DNA from 2 places in the Photobacterium minamisatsumaniensis genome. Region 1 is predicted to be linked to the other one. Evidence: predicted binding sites of a transcription regulator. Region 1 holds the regulator's gene; the other holds the start of a gene.
What was found. Region 1 encodes MetJ, which represses methionine synthesis genes. Its sites were predicted from a motif close to TTAGACNTNTANANGTCTAA; they were not measured.

Region 1 (8,470 bases):
AACAGGTATGCGTAACACCGGTTAATCATTAGATTGCCATCGTTAAAAAGACCACATTTTGTGGTCTTTTTTTTGTTAACACATTCACCACAGAAACACCAAAGTGACTCACTAATGATACACCCTGTAACTAGGCGCATAAGCTAATGTAATTATTAACGCTGTGAAAGCAGATGAATCGAAACAGGCTTCACTGCATCAATACACACAAGCGTAAAATATATAGAACAGCATCACAATATGAGCAATTGGTTACACTAGATTTTCGCCTTAGCACTCTCTAGTGTCGATAAATAGCGCGTTGGTGTGTATGCTACGTGATCTCGATCAGGCACTGCAACGAGATGAGTGCAACAAAACGATTATAAAAACGCCAAAGAGCGAAGGGTAACGTTTGTCTGATTGATTTCTTTATTTTTGTAGTATTTTAACGGATAGAAGAGATGTCACTACCACATGTCATTTTAACCGTGCTGAGCACCCGCGACGCAACTGGTTACGATATCACGAAAGAGTTTTCACACAGTATTGGTTATTTTTGGAAAGCGAGCCACCAACAGGTGTATCGTGAATTAAACAAAATGGCCACCAACGATCAGGTAACTTGTCAACTTGAACCACAAGAAGGTAAGCCTGACCGTAAAGTTTATTCAATCACAGATCTAGGTCGTCAGACTTTGTTCGAATGGTTCCAAGAGCCAGCTCGCAACCCAACCATTCGTGATGAGTTCTCTGCAAAGCTGGTTGTTTGCAGTGTTTACAACTCAGAGCCAATGCAGCATCAACTAGAGGCTTTAATTGAAGAGTCTCATACCCTGATCAGTCATTACAGCGAAATGGAAAAAGTACATTTTGCGGACTACCAGAATATGGACCGCCAATCTCGACTAGACCGATTAACACTCCGTCGTGCCGTCCATAACCGTCAGGCTTGGATTGACTGGGCAGAAGAGGTACTTGTCGAACTAAAAGATATCGACGCGCCAAATAGCCCAGTAGCTCTCTAATCTAGTCTCTAGGTTTAGAGATACCAAAAATGAAAAAGCCGCTAGATAGCGGCTTTTCTTTTAGCTTTATCATTGCTTAAAATTAAGCAATGCCTTCTTGGGCTCGCACGCCCAGCGTATGGCATATCGCATACGTCAGCTCAGCACGGTTCAATGTATAGAAGTGGAAGTCTTTAACCCCTTCACGGCTCAATACACGCACCATATCAATCGCATTGCTCGCACCAACCATCTGGCGGCTTAACAAGTCATCATCCAAACCTTGATATTGTTTTTCCATCCAGCTTGGAATTTTCACGTTATTAATGTTTGCAAAGCGCTTCGCTTGGGTCATGTTAGAAACCGGTAAAATGCCAGGAACAATTTCAACATCAATACCCGCCGCCACACAGCGATCACGAAAACGCAGGTAACTTTCGACATCAAAAAAGAACTGGGTTATTGCTCGGCTAGCACCAGCATCAACTTTACGCTTTAAGTTAATGAGGTCAGCTTGAGCACTTTTGGCTTCCGGGTGCACTTCAGGGTAAGCCGCAACTGAAATATCAAAGTCTGCCTCAGCACGTAATAGAGCAACCAAATCGGCAGCATACATATCAGGTTTAACGCCTTGTGCAGGTAGATCACCCCGTAATGCCACAATGTCTCGAATACCGTTATTCCAATAATCACGGGCAATAGTACGTAACTCATCACGGCTTGCATCGATACACGTAAGGTGAGGTGCTGCCACTAAACCCGTTTGCTCTTTAATATCTTTAATGATTGAATGGGTACGATCACGTTCACCAGAGTTGGCACCGTAAGTCACCGAGACGAATTTAGGCTTTAGCGTTTTCAGGCGTTGGATAGAATTCCATAGGGTCTGTTCCATTTTCTCGCTGCTTGGCGGGAAAAACTCAAATGATACGTTGATGTCACCGTTAATATCAGCAATATTCTGATTTAGCGAATCCAAGTGACTTGCGTGTGAATAGCCCATACTGCAATCCTTCCTATGTTGGCCTTGTTGGCCTCTCCCTAAAGCTGACGTCTCAAATAACCGTTTAGACGTCTATATGTCTACAGAATGTCCTGTAACCAATTTAATGTCAACATGATGATCATGAATATTTTTCAACTTCACATTGCAAAAACTTCAACATCAATAGATAGCAAAAAGCCTGCTGGTAGCAGGCTTTTTCAATTATTCGCTCACAGCTAATATCATTCACTACAAAGATAGTAAGAAGTACTAATTATGACTAACAATCCATTTCAACACCGATAATATCGCTACTGAGAAATAACTAGAGCATCGTTGCTAAACGGTTAATATCAGAGAGTAAAGCACCAGCAGTTACATCACGTCCAGCGCCCGGCCCACGGATCACCAATGGGTTATCGCGATACCACCGGCTTTCAATGGCAAAGATATTGTCACATGGCAATAAATTAGCCAAAGCATGCTCTTGTGGCAAAGCTTCTACCCCAACCACAGCATTACCGTGGCGATCAAGACGAGCAACATAACGTAGTACCTTGCCTTCTTTCTGCGCTTTGGTTAATCGTTCATACAACAGCTCATCCAAGACTGAAGCCTGTTCAAAAAAGCCGTCCAACGTTAAACCTGCTAGCTGATCTGGCACCAATGTTTCCACTTTAACCTGCTCTGGCTCAAGTGGTAATCCAGACTCCCTTGCCAAGATCACTAACTTGCGCATCACATCACTGCCATCAAGGTCGTGGCGAGGATCAGGTTCGGTTAACCCTTGTTGCCAAGCTAGTTCAATGAGCTGTGAGAACGGTAGCGAGCCATCGTACTGTTGAAACAGCCACGACAATGTACCGGAGAAGATACCAGACAGCGCAATGATTGAATCACCACTTTCTGATAAATCACGTACTGTATGGTTAATCGGCAAGCCAGCCCCTACCGTCGCGTTATATAGCCAATTACGGCTACTTTTTGCAAATGCATCAATGACACGGTGGTATTGCTCACCCGATGCAGAGCCGGCCACTTTATTTGCGGAAATCAAATGAAGGCCACTTTCTGCGATTTGCGGATAACGTTCCGCCAACACTTGGCTCGCCGTAACATCTAATACAATCACATCATCATAAGAATGAGACGCTAGGGTTGATAGCCACTCATCACCTTGGTACTCAGTGGCTTCATCATCATAAGCTGATAAGGCGTTGGTTGGTTCGATGCCAGAAAAATCAATCCAGCAGCGGCGGCTATCGACCACCCCGACCAGAGTGAAGCTCATACCATGACGTTTTTCAAGCTGTGCCTTTTCTGTATCAAATAACTCAAGCCAGCGGCTACCGATATTCCCCTTACCACACAACACTAAACCAATCCGTTTCTGTGCTTGGAAAAGGCTTTGATGTACCTGCTGGATCACATCGTCGGTATTGGCCAGTCGAAGCACCGCAACAAGGCTCAACCCCGAATCAGATTCAGTGGTGAACTCAACAGGTTGTGCTTTTAATTGCTGGTTGAAGCCATAACAATGCATGGCATTATTCACCACGCCAGCACCGACAGCCGCAACCAATGAAAAGCCATCGCGTAGGCGCAGCTCTGCCGCAATACCGCTGTCTTGCAGTAAAGCCAGCACGCTATTAACAACCTCAGCAGTATAGGCGAGTTGAATCAATCCTTTATCCGGCGCAGTCGACTGCGCAAGTGGCAGTAACTGGGCACGTTGCAGGGTACGTTCAAGTTCAGTCACAATCGGCTCAAAATCATGAAAACGCGCAATATCAAGTTCAATCAAACAGACATCATCAAGCGAGGTAACGATCTTCGCTCCCCGGCCAGAAGCCAGTACCCGCTCAACACGTGTAGAGCCCGATTCAGGCTGATGACTACAACGCAAGGTTAAATCAATCGCACTTTGTGCCACTGGCTGTAATGTTCGGCTATGCAATACTGGCGCCGCTAAACGGGCGAGTTCACTCGCTTCATCTAAACGAAGTAATGGCAGTAAGCAGGCATCAACCACTTTCCGAGGATCTGCACTGTAAACCCCTGCAACATCACTCCAGATAGTCACGCGCGAAACTTCCGCCAAGGCACCAATCACCGTTGCCGAATAGTCAGAACCATTACGGCCGAGCAATACGGTTTCTCCGGCGATGTTTTGAGCCATGAAACCGGTGATAACAATACGGTTCTGGCTATGCTGAACTAGCTGGCTTTTCAGCAAGGGCCATGACAGAGCACGATCAACTTCAGGCTGTGCCGCTCGCTCAGCCCGTAAAAACGTACGTGAGTCGAGTGCCGTCGCAGTCATTTCCTGCTGAGTTAACAATGCTGCCAGCAAGCGTGCTGACCATAGCTCACCATGACCGAGCACATTCGCAACATCCGTCTCTGTCAGTGCCTGCTCACCAAGACGCGCAAGATCCGCAAGCTCAAGGTGTAGCTGGGTCAACAAGTCATCAGCAACACCATCATGTAGCAAGCTTTCAATCAAGTGCTGCTGAAATTGGCGTAATGACTGTAATGTTTCATGGGCTTGGCGGCCATCTTTACCCAATAACTCGACCCATTGGATCAGGTTATTCGTGGTTTTACCTGCCGCTGATACCACCACTAGATCATTCTCACCAGAATACTGATTGAGGATATCAACAACGCGACGATAACATTCAGGATCAGCCAGACTACTACCACCAAATTTATGAAGTTGGCGTACTGCTAGTTGGGTCATTACACTGCCTCCGTCACTTTCTTAAATGCTTGGTCAAGATCCGCAATCAGATCATCAGCATCTTCCAAACCAACGGATAAACGCAGTAAAGAAGGCTTTAAGCCCGCTTCTGCCTGCGCTTCATCCGACATTGCACGGTGAGTCATGCTGGCAGGGTGACAGATCAAGCTTTCAGTACCGCCAAGCGACTCTGCCAGTGAGAAGAACTTCAGTCCGTGAACAAACTCTTCAAGCTGCGAGTAGGTTCCTGCAATCTCAAAGCTCAGCATTGAACCAAAGCCTTTTTGCTGCTTAAGCGCAATGTCATGACCAGGGTGCTCAGGCTGACTTGGATGGTAAATTTGTCCCACAAGCGGCTGTTGCTGTAGATAAGCCAGCACTTTGGCGCTGTTTTCTTCATGCATCCGCATTCTTGGAGCAAGGGTTCGTAAGCCTCTCAGCGTCAAATAAGCATCAAACGGTGCGCCCGTTGCGCCAATACAGTTCGCCCACCAAGCAATCGTCTCGGCCTGCTCCGCTTCTTTAGAGATCAATACGCCACCGACAACATCTGAATGGCCGTTGATGTACTTGGTTGTTGAATGGATCACAAAATCAGCCCCTAGTGCAATGGGCTGCTGAAGGATTGGAGATAAGAAAGTATTATCAACCGCAACCAATGCGCCTTCTTGCTTTGCAGATGTACACAATGCCGCAACATCTACAATTCGCAGTAATGGGTTAGACGGTGTTTCAACCCAAACCAGTTTTGGCTTTAATGCCAATGCTTGAGCCAAGGCCTCAGGGTCGGTTTGATCAACAAAACGGACCTTAAAGTCACCTTTCGTCGCTCGCGTATTAAACAAACGATACGTACCGCCATAACAATCGTGTGGGGCAATAACCAGATCATCTGGGCCAAGCAAGGCCGATGCGAGTAAGTTAATTGCAGCAGTACCACAGCTGGTTACCACACCACCTGCGCCGCCTTCGAGTTCTGCCAAGGCATCGGCGAGCATGTTACGGGTGGGGTTACCAGAGCGAGAATAATCATATTGTGGAAGCTCACCCAACCGAGGAAAGCTGTAGGTTGATGTCAGGTAAATCGGCGGCACAACGGCATTGTGCTGAGAGTCTGACTCAATGCCAGTACGAACGGCTATAGTGGCAAGCTTCTTATCACTCATATTACTTTCCTTGTCGGGGCGAGCCCCTGCTGCGAATAACGTTTATGCAACAACATAACCATATTTACAAAAGACGTCAACACTTCTAGACGTCTACATGTCTTTGCTTATGGCAGTAAATCCGGCTAGAATTCACTCCTATCATATTTATTCAATCAAACATCGCTGAGAAGGTTAACAATGGCAGAGTGGAATGGCGAATACATCAGTCCATACGCGGAACACGGTAAGAAAAACGAACAAGTAAAAAAAATTACTGTTTCGATTCCATTGAAGGTGCTTAAAATTTTAACTGATGAGCGCACTCGCCGTCAGGTGAATAATTTACGCCATGCCACCAACAGCGAGTTGCTATGTGAAGCCTTCTTGCACGCATACACGGGCCAGCCCCTGCCGACCGATGAAGATATCCGTAAAGATTGCCCTGACGACTTGCCAGCCGAAGCAAAAGCGCTAATGGAAGAGATGGGCATTAAGTACGAAGACATTAACGAGTAAACCTCCTTTTCTCGTCAACAAAAATAAAAAAACCAGCCTGGGGCTGGTTTTTTTATTGGTAAGGCAACCTAAAGCAGATTAGCTTTCCATATAACCGACAGGCATCTCGATTCGAGCCACACCCGAATCAACCGCGGCTTGCGCGACTGCCTTCGCAACGCGTGGTAGCAAACGTGGATCCATCGGTTTTGGAATAATATAATCGGTGCCAAACTCTAGCTTATCGACACCAGCCGCTTTAACCACTTCCGCAGGTACTGGCTCTTGGGCTAGTTCACGGATCGCTTTTACCGCAGCCAATTTCATTTCATCATTAATTTCACTCGCACGCACATCCAATGCACCGCGGAAAATGAATGGGAAACAGATAACGTTGTTTACCTGATTCGGGTAGTCAGAACGACCTGTACCCATAATTAAATCATCGCGAACGGCATGAGCCAGCTCTGGTTTAATTTCTGGATCAGGGTTCGAACAAGCAAAAACAATCGGCTGATCCGCCATAAGCTTAAGCAGTTCTGGCGCAAGCAAGTCTGGACCAGATACACCGACAAAGATATCAGCACCTTCGATAACATCTTCTAATGTGCGCTTATCGGTATTATTGGCGAATAATTGCTTATATTCATTGATATCGTCACGACGTGTGTGGATCACACCTTTACGGTCAAGCATGTAGATCTTCTCACGCTGTGCGCCACACTTGATCAATAGCTCCATACAAGCAACCGCAGCCGCACCAGCACCTAGACAAACAATCACAGCTTCGCCAATCTCTTTGCCTTGAAGCTCAAGTGCATTAAGCATGCCCGCAGCCGTTACGATTGCGGTACCGTGTTGATCATCATGGAAAACCGGTACATGGCAGCGTTCGATCAAACGCTTTTCAATCTCAAAACAGTCTGGGGCTTTGATATCTTCAAGATTGATACCACCGAAGGTGTCAGCAATGTTCGCAACGGTATCAACAAACTCATCGATCGTACGGTGTTTAACTTCGATATCAATCGAGTCTAGGCCTGCGAAGCGCTTGAACAATAACGCCTTACCTTCCATGACTGGCTTCGATGCCAATGGGCCTAAATTACCAAGGCCAAGGATCGCAGTACCATTGGTGATAACAGCAACCATGTTGCCCTTACCCGTGTACTTATAAACATTTTCAGCATTCTGTGCGATTTCACGCACTGGCTCAGCCACACCTGGGCTATAAGCAAGAGCAAGATCTTCTACAGTATTGGCTGGCTTAGTGAGTTCAACGGCAATTTTGCCTGGTACTGGGTAAGCATGGTAGTGCAAAGCTTGTTGGCGAAAATCTTCAGACGACATAGTGTTCGAAATCCTGACTGGAAGTGACTTTATTTAATAATTTAGAGGTAGAGCATATTCTATAGCAGCACAAAATCCTAGTATCGAACATCTGGTCATGCCATTAATTCCCGAGCAGAATAGTCAAGTAAAGGCGAAAGTGGTCAATAACTATCAATTTCATCGCTTTCAATCACGGAATATAGTCGCACAGCTAAGCCTGTATAGAGCAATTCGTGCAAACTTTTTGGTTCAGAGCGATATAAATCAATGCACCAGAATACATTTGGTTATTAAAGATACTAGCAGAAAATGAGGCAGGGATTCGTCGAGGGATGTTTAGTCTTATAATAAATAGGCATAAAAAAAGGGACGCCGTAGCATCCCTCTTCTTTCAACATTTTCTGCCAATTACTTGGTAGAAAGAGCACCGAAACGCTTGTTGAATTTGTCGATACGACCACCAGTGCTAACCTGACGCTGCTTACCAGTGTAGAAAGGGTGACACTTATCGCATACATCAAGGTTGATGTCTTTGCTCATAGTAGAGTTAAATACGAAAGTGTTGCCGCAAGAACAACGAGCGTTAACTGCAGTGTACTGTGGGTGGATACCTTGTTTCATGGGATAACCTCAAAAGTAAGGCCGTGTCGCTCTCCCGATCCAAAGCCGGGCACCACACGTCGTTAATAATAATAGTGTAACGGCAGCATAGCCAATACACCGAATTCAGGCGGCGTATAGTAATCAATCATCCTCCCTAGATCAACAGATACGCTCCTTT
Region 2 (8,470 bases), on a different contig from region 1:
AGCGTAATAAGTAAGACTTTGTTTGTTATAAAGTTATTTGCTGGTATGGCTCAGTTGGTAGAGCGCACCCTTGGTAAGGGTGAGGTCCCCAGTTCGAATCTGGGTACTAGCACCATTAATTTTTTCAGCGACAATAGCACAATGGTACCACCTGATCCCATGCCGAACTCAGAAGTGAAACGTTGTTGCGCCGATGGTAGTGTGGGGTTTCCCCATGTGAGAGTAGGTCATTGCTGAATACCCTTTTAAAACCCAGCCTTCGGCTGGGTTTTTTCATTTCTGATGCATAAAATATTATGAATTATTTTCATGCTCTTGCCGTAAACCCCAATTCTTTTTATGTTCTTTTTCTTGCGTCATCCGACAAATTTCTATAATTTTATTTAGAAATCTGGACGTCTAAACATCTTGTTGTGTAAATAAGAATGGATCGTTCGGTGTAATGTTTAAGGAGTAAACTAAGATGCCGATTAAAATTCCTGACCAACTTCCAGCTACGGATATTCTGCGAAGTGAAAATATCTTTGTGATGTCAGAAGCTCGTGCTGCAAGTCAGGAAATTCGTCCATTGAAGGTTCTATTATTGAATTTAATGCCGAAGAAAATTGAGACAGAAACTCAGTTTCTACGTTTATTATCTAATAGCCCCTTACAGGTAGATGTTGAGCTATTGCGCATTGATAATCGGCCAACAAAAAATACACCAACAGAGCATCTAGATACTTTTTATCGACAGTTTGAGATGGTCAAAGACCGAAACTTCGATGGTCTTATTGTGACTGGAGCCCCACTAGGGCTTGTTCAATTTGAAGATGTACTGTATTGGGACGAAATCCAAACTATCATGAACTGGGCCAAACAGCATGTTACCTCAACCCTATTTGTTTGTTGGGCTGCCCAAGCTGGATTAAAGCTTCTTTACGACTTGCCCAAACGCACACGAAAGGAAAAGCTTTCTGGTGTGTATGGCCATCGTACTCATGATTGCCACCACCCTATTCTTAGGGGATTTGATGATACTTTCTTAGCTCCCCACTCGCGTTATGCAGACTTTTCTTCGGAGTTCTTAGCGGAGCATACAGATTTAGATATATTGGCGACGTCAGAACAAGCTGGGGTGTACCTAGCTGCAACCAAAGATAAGCGTAATGTGTTTGTGACTGGCCACCCTGAGTATGACGTTGAGACGTTACATAATGAATTTATAAGAGATCGTGCTGAAGGGATGGAGCCAACGGTTCCTGTTAATTATTATCCTGATGATAATCCAGATAAGCCACCGATGGCGAGCTGGCGCAGTCATGGACACCTGTTATTCTCAAACTGGCTAAATTATTGTGTGTACCAGCAGACACCGTATGATTTGAATCTGTTCTCTGAAGCGAATTTTACAAAAGAAGAATAGTGTTGATACTTTAATTGGTGTGATTAAATATAAAAAAGACCTGCACTGCAGGTCTTTTTTTAGGTATAGATAGTCATCAGATTGATAGACGTTGGTCGTCTCTAGATGGTTCGTCTTTAATTGTTATTTTGTGCTTCCCAGACTTTCGCTTTATGAATAAGTGACGTGATCGTTGAGCCTTGAATCAGAATAGAGAAGACAACGACAGAGTAGGTCATCACAAGGATAACTTCGCGAACATCAATATTCTTCTCAGGTATCACCATAACCCCAGCAGGTATTGCCATCGCCATTGCTAATGCAAGGCCACCACGTAAGCCTCCCCAAGTAAGAATCTTGACTGAAAGTGGGTTGTAGTCACGGTAGCGTTGGAAGCCTAAGTAAGACAGTTGGACACTTAAGAAGCGGCTGAATAGCACCAGCGGTATCGCAATGACCATTAATACCCAATCTTCTTGATGAAAACTGAATTGCAGCATACTCATACCGATCAGCAGGAACAATACGCCGTTTAGGAACTCATCGACTAGTTCCCAAAAGTGATCGAGATGGTCTTCACTTTCTTTCGAAAAGCCAATGTAGCGCGTCCAATTACCAATCATAATACCTGACACAACCATGGCTAATGGACCTGATACATGGATGACATCTGCGAACACGTAACCAGCAGTTGGGATTCCTAGAGTCAGAAGTAGCTCCATTGAGTGGTCATTGGTTGAACTGATTAAGTAGTGGAAAATAAGTCCAAGTGCGAAACCATAGGCGATACCTCCAATTGCTTCTTGCAAAAACAACTGAGTAACCCCTAAAACGGTTGGGGCTTCAGCACCAAAAGCAATGGTAAATAAGGTGACAAAGATGACTAAGCCAAAGCCATCATTAAATAACGACTCTCCCTCAATTTGCGTTGATATGCGTTTTGGTGCATCAAGGTTCTTAACGATTGCGAGCACTGCTATTGGATCGGTTGGGGAAATCAGGGAGCCAAAGAGTAAACAGTAAATTAAATCCAACTGGATACCAATGACCTGACAGATGCCCCATAGTGCGAACCCAATAAAGAACGTTGAAAATAATGTCGCTGCAAGCGCTAATGTAGTGATCTCCCATTTTTGATCTTCAAGGTGAGGCAATTTAATGCCTAACCCGCCAGCAAACAGTAAGAAACCAAGAATGCCTTTAAGCAGAAAGCTTTCAAAGTTGATCTCTCCGAGCTGTTCGGCAGCGATGTCTTCTAAGTGGAACCAACCATTTTGACCCGCAACGATAATGCCTAGGGAAAGAATCAACGCCCCAGCTGTAATTGCAATTGTGGTCTGCATTTTTCCTATCTTGCTGTTAATAAATGCAATAAACATTGCAGCAGCAGCTAGAAAGCATAGGGTGCTATAGACGGACATCCAAACCTCACAGGGTAATAAAAATAAAGCATGAAATTGTGTCAAAATATAAATGTATCGTGGTGTGATAGCTATAACTATTTTTACTCTCTTCCGTCATTATTTAATCAATGAAAAGAGCTTTAGACGTCTAGATTTCCATTTTTGCTATGGTAGGATGTGAATAAGCTGTAAAATTGAAAAGGAAGTAATGCGGTGTTGACGAACAAGGACTTATTACATAAGCGTATCGAAGAGCAAATCCTGATCATTGATGGTGGCATGGGCACCATGATCCAGGGTTATAAACTCGAAGAAGAAGATTATCGCGGCGATCGTTTTGCTAACTGGCATAGCGATTTAAAAGGCAACAATGATTTGTTGGTGCTGACGCAGCCTCAGTTGATTAAAGATATCCACTCTTCTTACTTAGAAGCTGGTGCTGACATCCTTGAAACGAATACTTTCAATGCCACGACCATCGCAATGGCCGATTATGACATGGAGAGTTTGAGTGCTGAAATCAACATTGAAGCTGCCCGTATAGCACGTGCTGTTGCTGATGAATGGACGGCAAAAACGCCGGATAAACCACGATTTGTTGCTGGCGTACTTGGACCAACGAACCGTACTTGTTCTATTTCGCCTGATGTGAATGATCCTGGTTTTCGTAATGTCAGTTTTGATGAACTGGTAGAAGCTTATTCGGAGTCAACACATGCCTTAATTAAAGGTGGCTCTGATATCATTCTGATTGAAACTATTTTCGATACCTTGAATGCAAAAGCCTGTGCGTTTGCCGTTGATACAGTGTTTGAAGAATTAGGTTACGCTTTACCAGTTATGATCTCTGGTACGATCACGGATGCTTCTGGGCGAACGTTATCAGGGCAAACAACGGAAGCCTTTTATAACTCTTTACGTCATGTAAATCCGATTTCATTTGGTTTGAACTGTGCACTTGGGCCTGATGAGCTACGCCAGTATGTTGAAGAGCTTTCACAGATTTCAGAATGTGCGGTATCGGCTCACCCTAATGCTGGTTTACCTAATGCATTTGGTGAATATGATCTTTCGCCTGAAGACATGGCAGAGCATATTCAAGAGTGGGCTGAAAGTGGCTTCTTGAATTTAGTCGGTGGCTGTTGTGGCACTACACCAGAACATATTCGTAAGATGGCAGAAGCTGTCTCTGAACTCCAACCTCGCCACCTGCCTACCTTACCAAAAGCTTGTCGCCTTTCTGGATTAGAACCACTAAAAATTGAAAAAGATACGCTATTCGTTAACGTTGGTGAGCGAACAAACGTAACCGGTTCTGCACGTTTTAAACGACTAATTAAAGAAGAGCTTTACGATGAAGCCCTAGATGTTGCCCGACAACAAGTTGAAAATGGCGCTCAAATCATTGATATCAACATGGATGAAGGAATGCTCGATGCAGAAGCCTGCATGGTACGTTTCCTGAATCTATGTGCTTCTGAGCCTGAAATATCGAAAGTCCCGATTATGGTCGACTCCTCGAAATGGGAAGTCATTGAAGCGGGCCTTAAATGTATTCAGGGCAAAGGGATCGTTAACTCTATCTCGCTAAAAGAAGGCAAAGAAAAGTTTGTAGAGCAAGCGAAACTTATTCGCCGTTATGGCGCAGCTGTTATTGTTATGGCTTTCGATGAAGTTGGGCAGGCTGACACTCGTGAGCGCAAAATAGAAATATGCACCAATGCTTATCGTATATTGGTAGATGAAGTTGGTTTCCCACCAGAAGATATTATCTTTGACCCGAATATTTTTGCTGTTGCAACGGGTATCGATGAACACAATAACTATGCCGTTGACTTTATTGAAGCAGTTGCTGATATCAAGCGTGATTTACCGCATGCAATGATTTCTGGGGGCGTCTCGAATGTTTCTTTTTCATTCCGAGGCAATAACTATGTACGCGAAGCGATCCACGCTGTTTTCCTTTACCACTGCTTTAAACATGGTATGGATATGGGGATCGTCAACGCAGGCCAGCTGGAAGTTTACGACAATGTGCCCGATAAGCTGCGTGAGGCGGTTGAAGATGTTGTACTGAATCGCCGTGATGATTCAACAGAACGCTTATTGGACATTGCTGCTGAATATGCCAATAAAGGTGTCGGAAAAGAAGAAGATGCTTCCGCGCTAGAATGGCGTACATGGCCTGTTGAAAAGCGGTTAGAACATGCGTTGGTTAAAGGTATTACTGAATTCATCGTTGAAGATACCGAAGAGGCCAGACTTAATGCTGAAAAACCACTAGAGGTCATTGAAGGGCCTCTGATGGATGGCATGAATGTGGTGGGTGACCTGTTTGGCGAAGGTAAAATGTTCTTGCCGCAAGTCGTTAAATCTGCGCGGGTTATGAAGCAAGCGGTGGGGCACTTAGAGCCCTTTATCGATGCCGCTAAGCAAGCTGGCTATACCAACGGTAAGATACTACTCGCTACTGTAAAAGGCGATGTTCATGACATCGGTAAAAATATTGTAGGGGTTGTATTGCAGTGTAATAACTACGAGATCATTGATCTTGGCGTTATGGTTTCGTGTGAAAAAATTCTTAAAGTCGCCAAAGAAGAAAACGTCGATATTATTGGTTTATCGGGATTGATCACGCCGTCACTCGATGAAATGGTCCATGTAGCCAAAGAAATGGAACGCCAAGGTTTTGAATTACCATTACTTATTGGTGGTGCGACAACGTCAAAAGCCCATACTGCGGTTAAGATTGAGCAAAATTACCATCAGCCTGTGGTTTACGTAAATAATGCCTCCCGTGCAGTAGGGGTATGTAGTTCATTGCTGTCAGATGAGCGACGCCCTGCGTTTGTTGAAAAGCTTGCGATTGATTATGACCGTGTTCGCGAGCAACATAGCCGTAAGAAGCCTCGAACTAAACCTGTCACCTTAGCGCAAGCGCGAGAAAATAAAGTCGCGATTGATTGGGATAGTTATACCCCGCCAGCACCTGCTAAACCGGGTGTACATGTGTTTGATGATTTTGATGTTGCGACACTACGACGTTATATCGATTGGACCCCATTCTTTATGACTTGGTCATTAATGGGTAAATATCCGGCTATATTCCAACATGAAGAAGTAGGTGAAGAAGCACAGCGCCTTTTTAAGGATGCGAATGTATTGCTTGATCGTGTTGAAAAAGAAGGATTGCTAAAAGCTCGAGGTATGTGTGCTTTGCTACCTGCGAGTAGCGTTGGCGATGACATTGAAGTTTATACTGACGAATCTCGTACTCAAGTTGCAAAGGTCTTATATAACTTACGTCAACAGACCGAGAAACCGAAAGGTTATAACTACTGCTTATCTGATTATATTGCCCCGAAAGAAAGTGGTAAGAAAGATTGGGTAGGGGCGTTTGCGGTGACGGGCGGCATTGGTGAGCGAAAGCTTGCTGATGAGTATAAAGCGCAGGGTGATGATTATAATGCCATCATGATCCAAGCGGTTGCCGACCGTCTTGCCGAGGCTTTTGCCGAATATTTGCATGAGCAAGTACGTAAAGATATTTGGGGCTATGCGGCTGATGAGAACCTTTCTAATGATGATTTGATCAGAGAGAAGTATCAGGGGATCCGTCCAGCACCGGGCTACCCAGCTTGTCCTGAACATACGGAGAAAGGCAGCCTTTGGGAGCTGTTGAATGTCGAAGAAACCATTGATATGTCTTTAACGTCTAGCTACGCAATGTGGCCAGGTGCATCGGTTTCCGGTTGGTATTTCTCACACCCCGATTCACGGTATTTTGCGATCGCTCAGATCCAAGACGATCAGCGTGATAGCTATGCTGATCGTAAAGGCTGGGACTTGTTGGAAGCTGAAAAGTGGCTTGGGCCAAACTTGCAGTGATAAAGCGGGTACATGTATATGAGAAAGGCGCTCTTTGAGCGCCTTTTTTGTATTGTAAGTATCTGAGCTTTATCGTTATTCGAAGAGCTCTTTGTGCAGTACCTTAATCACATCTTTTGAGTCGCTCGTCTTAACGAGGAAGCAAAGATTGTGTGGGCTTGCGCCATAGCAAATCATACGTAGATTATAATCTTCGAGGGTGTTAAACACTTGCTTAGCTGAGCCTTTAGTTGAGCTCATCTGGTTACCAATAAGTGCGACAAGGCAAAGGTCTTGTTCGACTTCAACACGACATAATTGACTAAGGGCTTCAATCGCTGCGTCGGGTAAACTTGGTGCGCCACCACTGGTATCGGTTTGATCGAGTGTTAAAGAAACACTGACTTCAGAGGTCGTGATCAGATCGACGGATATTTTGTGTTCAGCCAGTATGCGGAATACTTCAGCGAGGAAACCATAGGCGTGAAACATATTTAGGCTGGTTAAGGTGACCATCGTTTGATTGCAACGTAGGGCTAGAGCTCTAAATAATGGCGCTTCTGAAACACTTTCTCTTATCCAAGTTCCACCTTGCTCTGGTGCTTTTGATGATCCAATAAAGACGGGGATCTGCTGGCGAACTGCGGGCAGTAATGTTGATGGGTGGAGGATTTTCGCCCCAAAATTCGCCATTTCAGAGGCTTCGCTGAAACTGATTTCTTGAATTGGCTTTGCATTGGCAGCAATACGTGGATCTGTGCTGTACATGCCCGGTACATCGGTCCAGATCTCAAGAGTATCAGCACGTAACGCTTCTGCGATAAGGGCGGCACTGTAATCACTGCCACCACGACCAAGTGTCGTGGTGTTACCTTGCGCGTCGGATCCGATGAAGCCTTGGGAGACGATGACAGTGTCAGCGAGTAAAGGTTGTAGTTGGGTCTCAGCCTGTTGCTGAATTGTTTCTATGTCAGGGATCGCTTTACCGAACTGGCTATCGGTTCGCATGACTGGGCGAATGTCGAAACGCTGTGCGTTAGCACCCATTTCGGTCAGTATTTGGCTAAATAAGTGAGTTGAAAGTAGCTCACCGTGTGACACCAGTTGATCCGTTAACGCTTTAGAAGGCTTGGTAGCCGCTTGTTCAGCCAGAGCAGCAACATTATCCAGTAACATTGCGATTTCGGCAGAGACTTTGTCGGGTTGTGACAGGTTACTGATAATAGTTTGATGAGTGACTTGAAGTTGCTGTAGCCGTTGTAAGCGTTGTTCGCTATCTGCAATTCCATTTGCGAGTTCAACCAAAAGGTTGGTGACGCCAGAGCACGCACTGATCAAAACAACCCGGGCTGCAGGGTTATTTTTGACAATGGCTGCACTACGGCTCATGGCGGCATGATCGGCTACGCTGGTGCCGCCAAATTTCGCTACAGTAATGGGTGGAGGAATAGGTGTAACATTATCTATGATGCTCAAAGCGAGTCTCCCAGTTTAAAATTATAAAAACCAATACAGGGGAATGACTCGGGATGTAGATCCCGACGACCATGTCAGGAGAGCAATAAGGTAGGATTGCACACGTATGCACAATAACCAGAAGCTCCCCACTCTTTTATTCAATATAAAAAAGTGACAGCTAGAAGGATTCAACCTTCTTAGCCGATATGGCATGCCCCCTGTCATGTCATATCTCGGCGCTACTCCCCCTCTCTAGATTGCTTCGGGGTGGGGCCCCGCAACCGTAGATACCTGGGTAACGCTCCTCTTCTGTTTTTACCTTGATGATATTCTCACATCAAGGTGAACAAAAAACGAT

Region 2: metH (methionine synthase) is a predicted target of MetJ. The motif match lies at 2,928-2,947, and genes of this name have one in related genera.

What each region holds. Positions count from the first base shown of each region.
Region 1 covers NZ_JAKJSI010000014.1:151,259-159,728, reverse strand. The annotation lists gene ppc (phosphoenolpyruvate carboxylase) at 1-25, shown strand, start outside; gene L4D78_RS06875 (PadR family transcriptional regulator) at 444-1,007, shown strand; gene metF (methylenetetrahydrofolate reductase) at 1,090-1,989, opposite strand; gene L4D78_RS06865 (bifunctional aspartate kinase/homoserine dehydrogenase II) at 2,297-4,714, opposite strand; gene L4D78_RS06860 (O-succinylhomoserine (thiol)-lyase) at 4,714-5,880, opposite strand; gene metJ (met regulon transcriptional regulator MetJ) at 6,061-6,378, shown strand; gene L4D78_RS06850 (malic enzyme-like NAD(P)-binding protein) at 6,457-7,707, opposite strand; gene rpmE (50S ribosomal protein L31) at 8,098-8,310, opposite strand.
Region 2 covers NZ_JAKJSI010000013.1:514-8,983, forward strand. The annotation lists tRNA gene L4D78_RS04935 (tRNA-Thr) at 40-115, shown strand; rRNA gene rrf (5S ribosomal RNA) at 124-239, shown strand; gene metA (homoserine O-succinyltransferase MetA) at 464-1,405, shown strand; gene L4D78_RS04950 (cation:proton antiporter) at 1,522-2,805, opposite strand; gene metH (methionine synthase) at 3,001-6,675, shown strand; gene lysC (lysine-sensitive aspartokinase 3) at 6,751-8,043, opposite strand; lysine riboswitch at 8,244-8,429, opposite strand.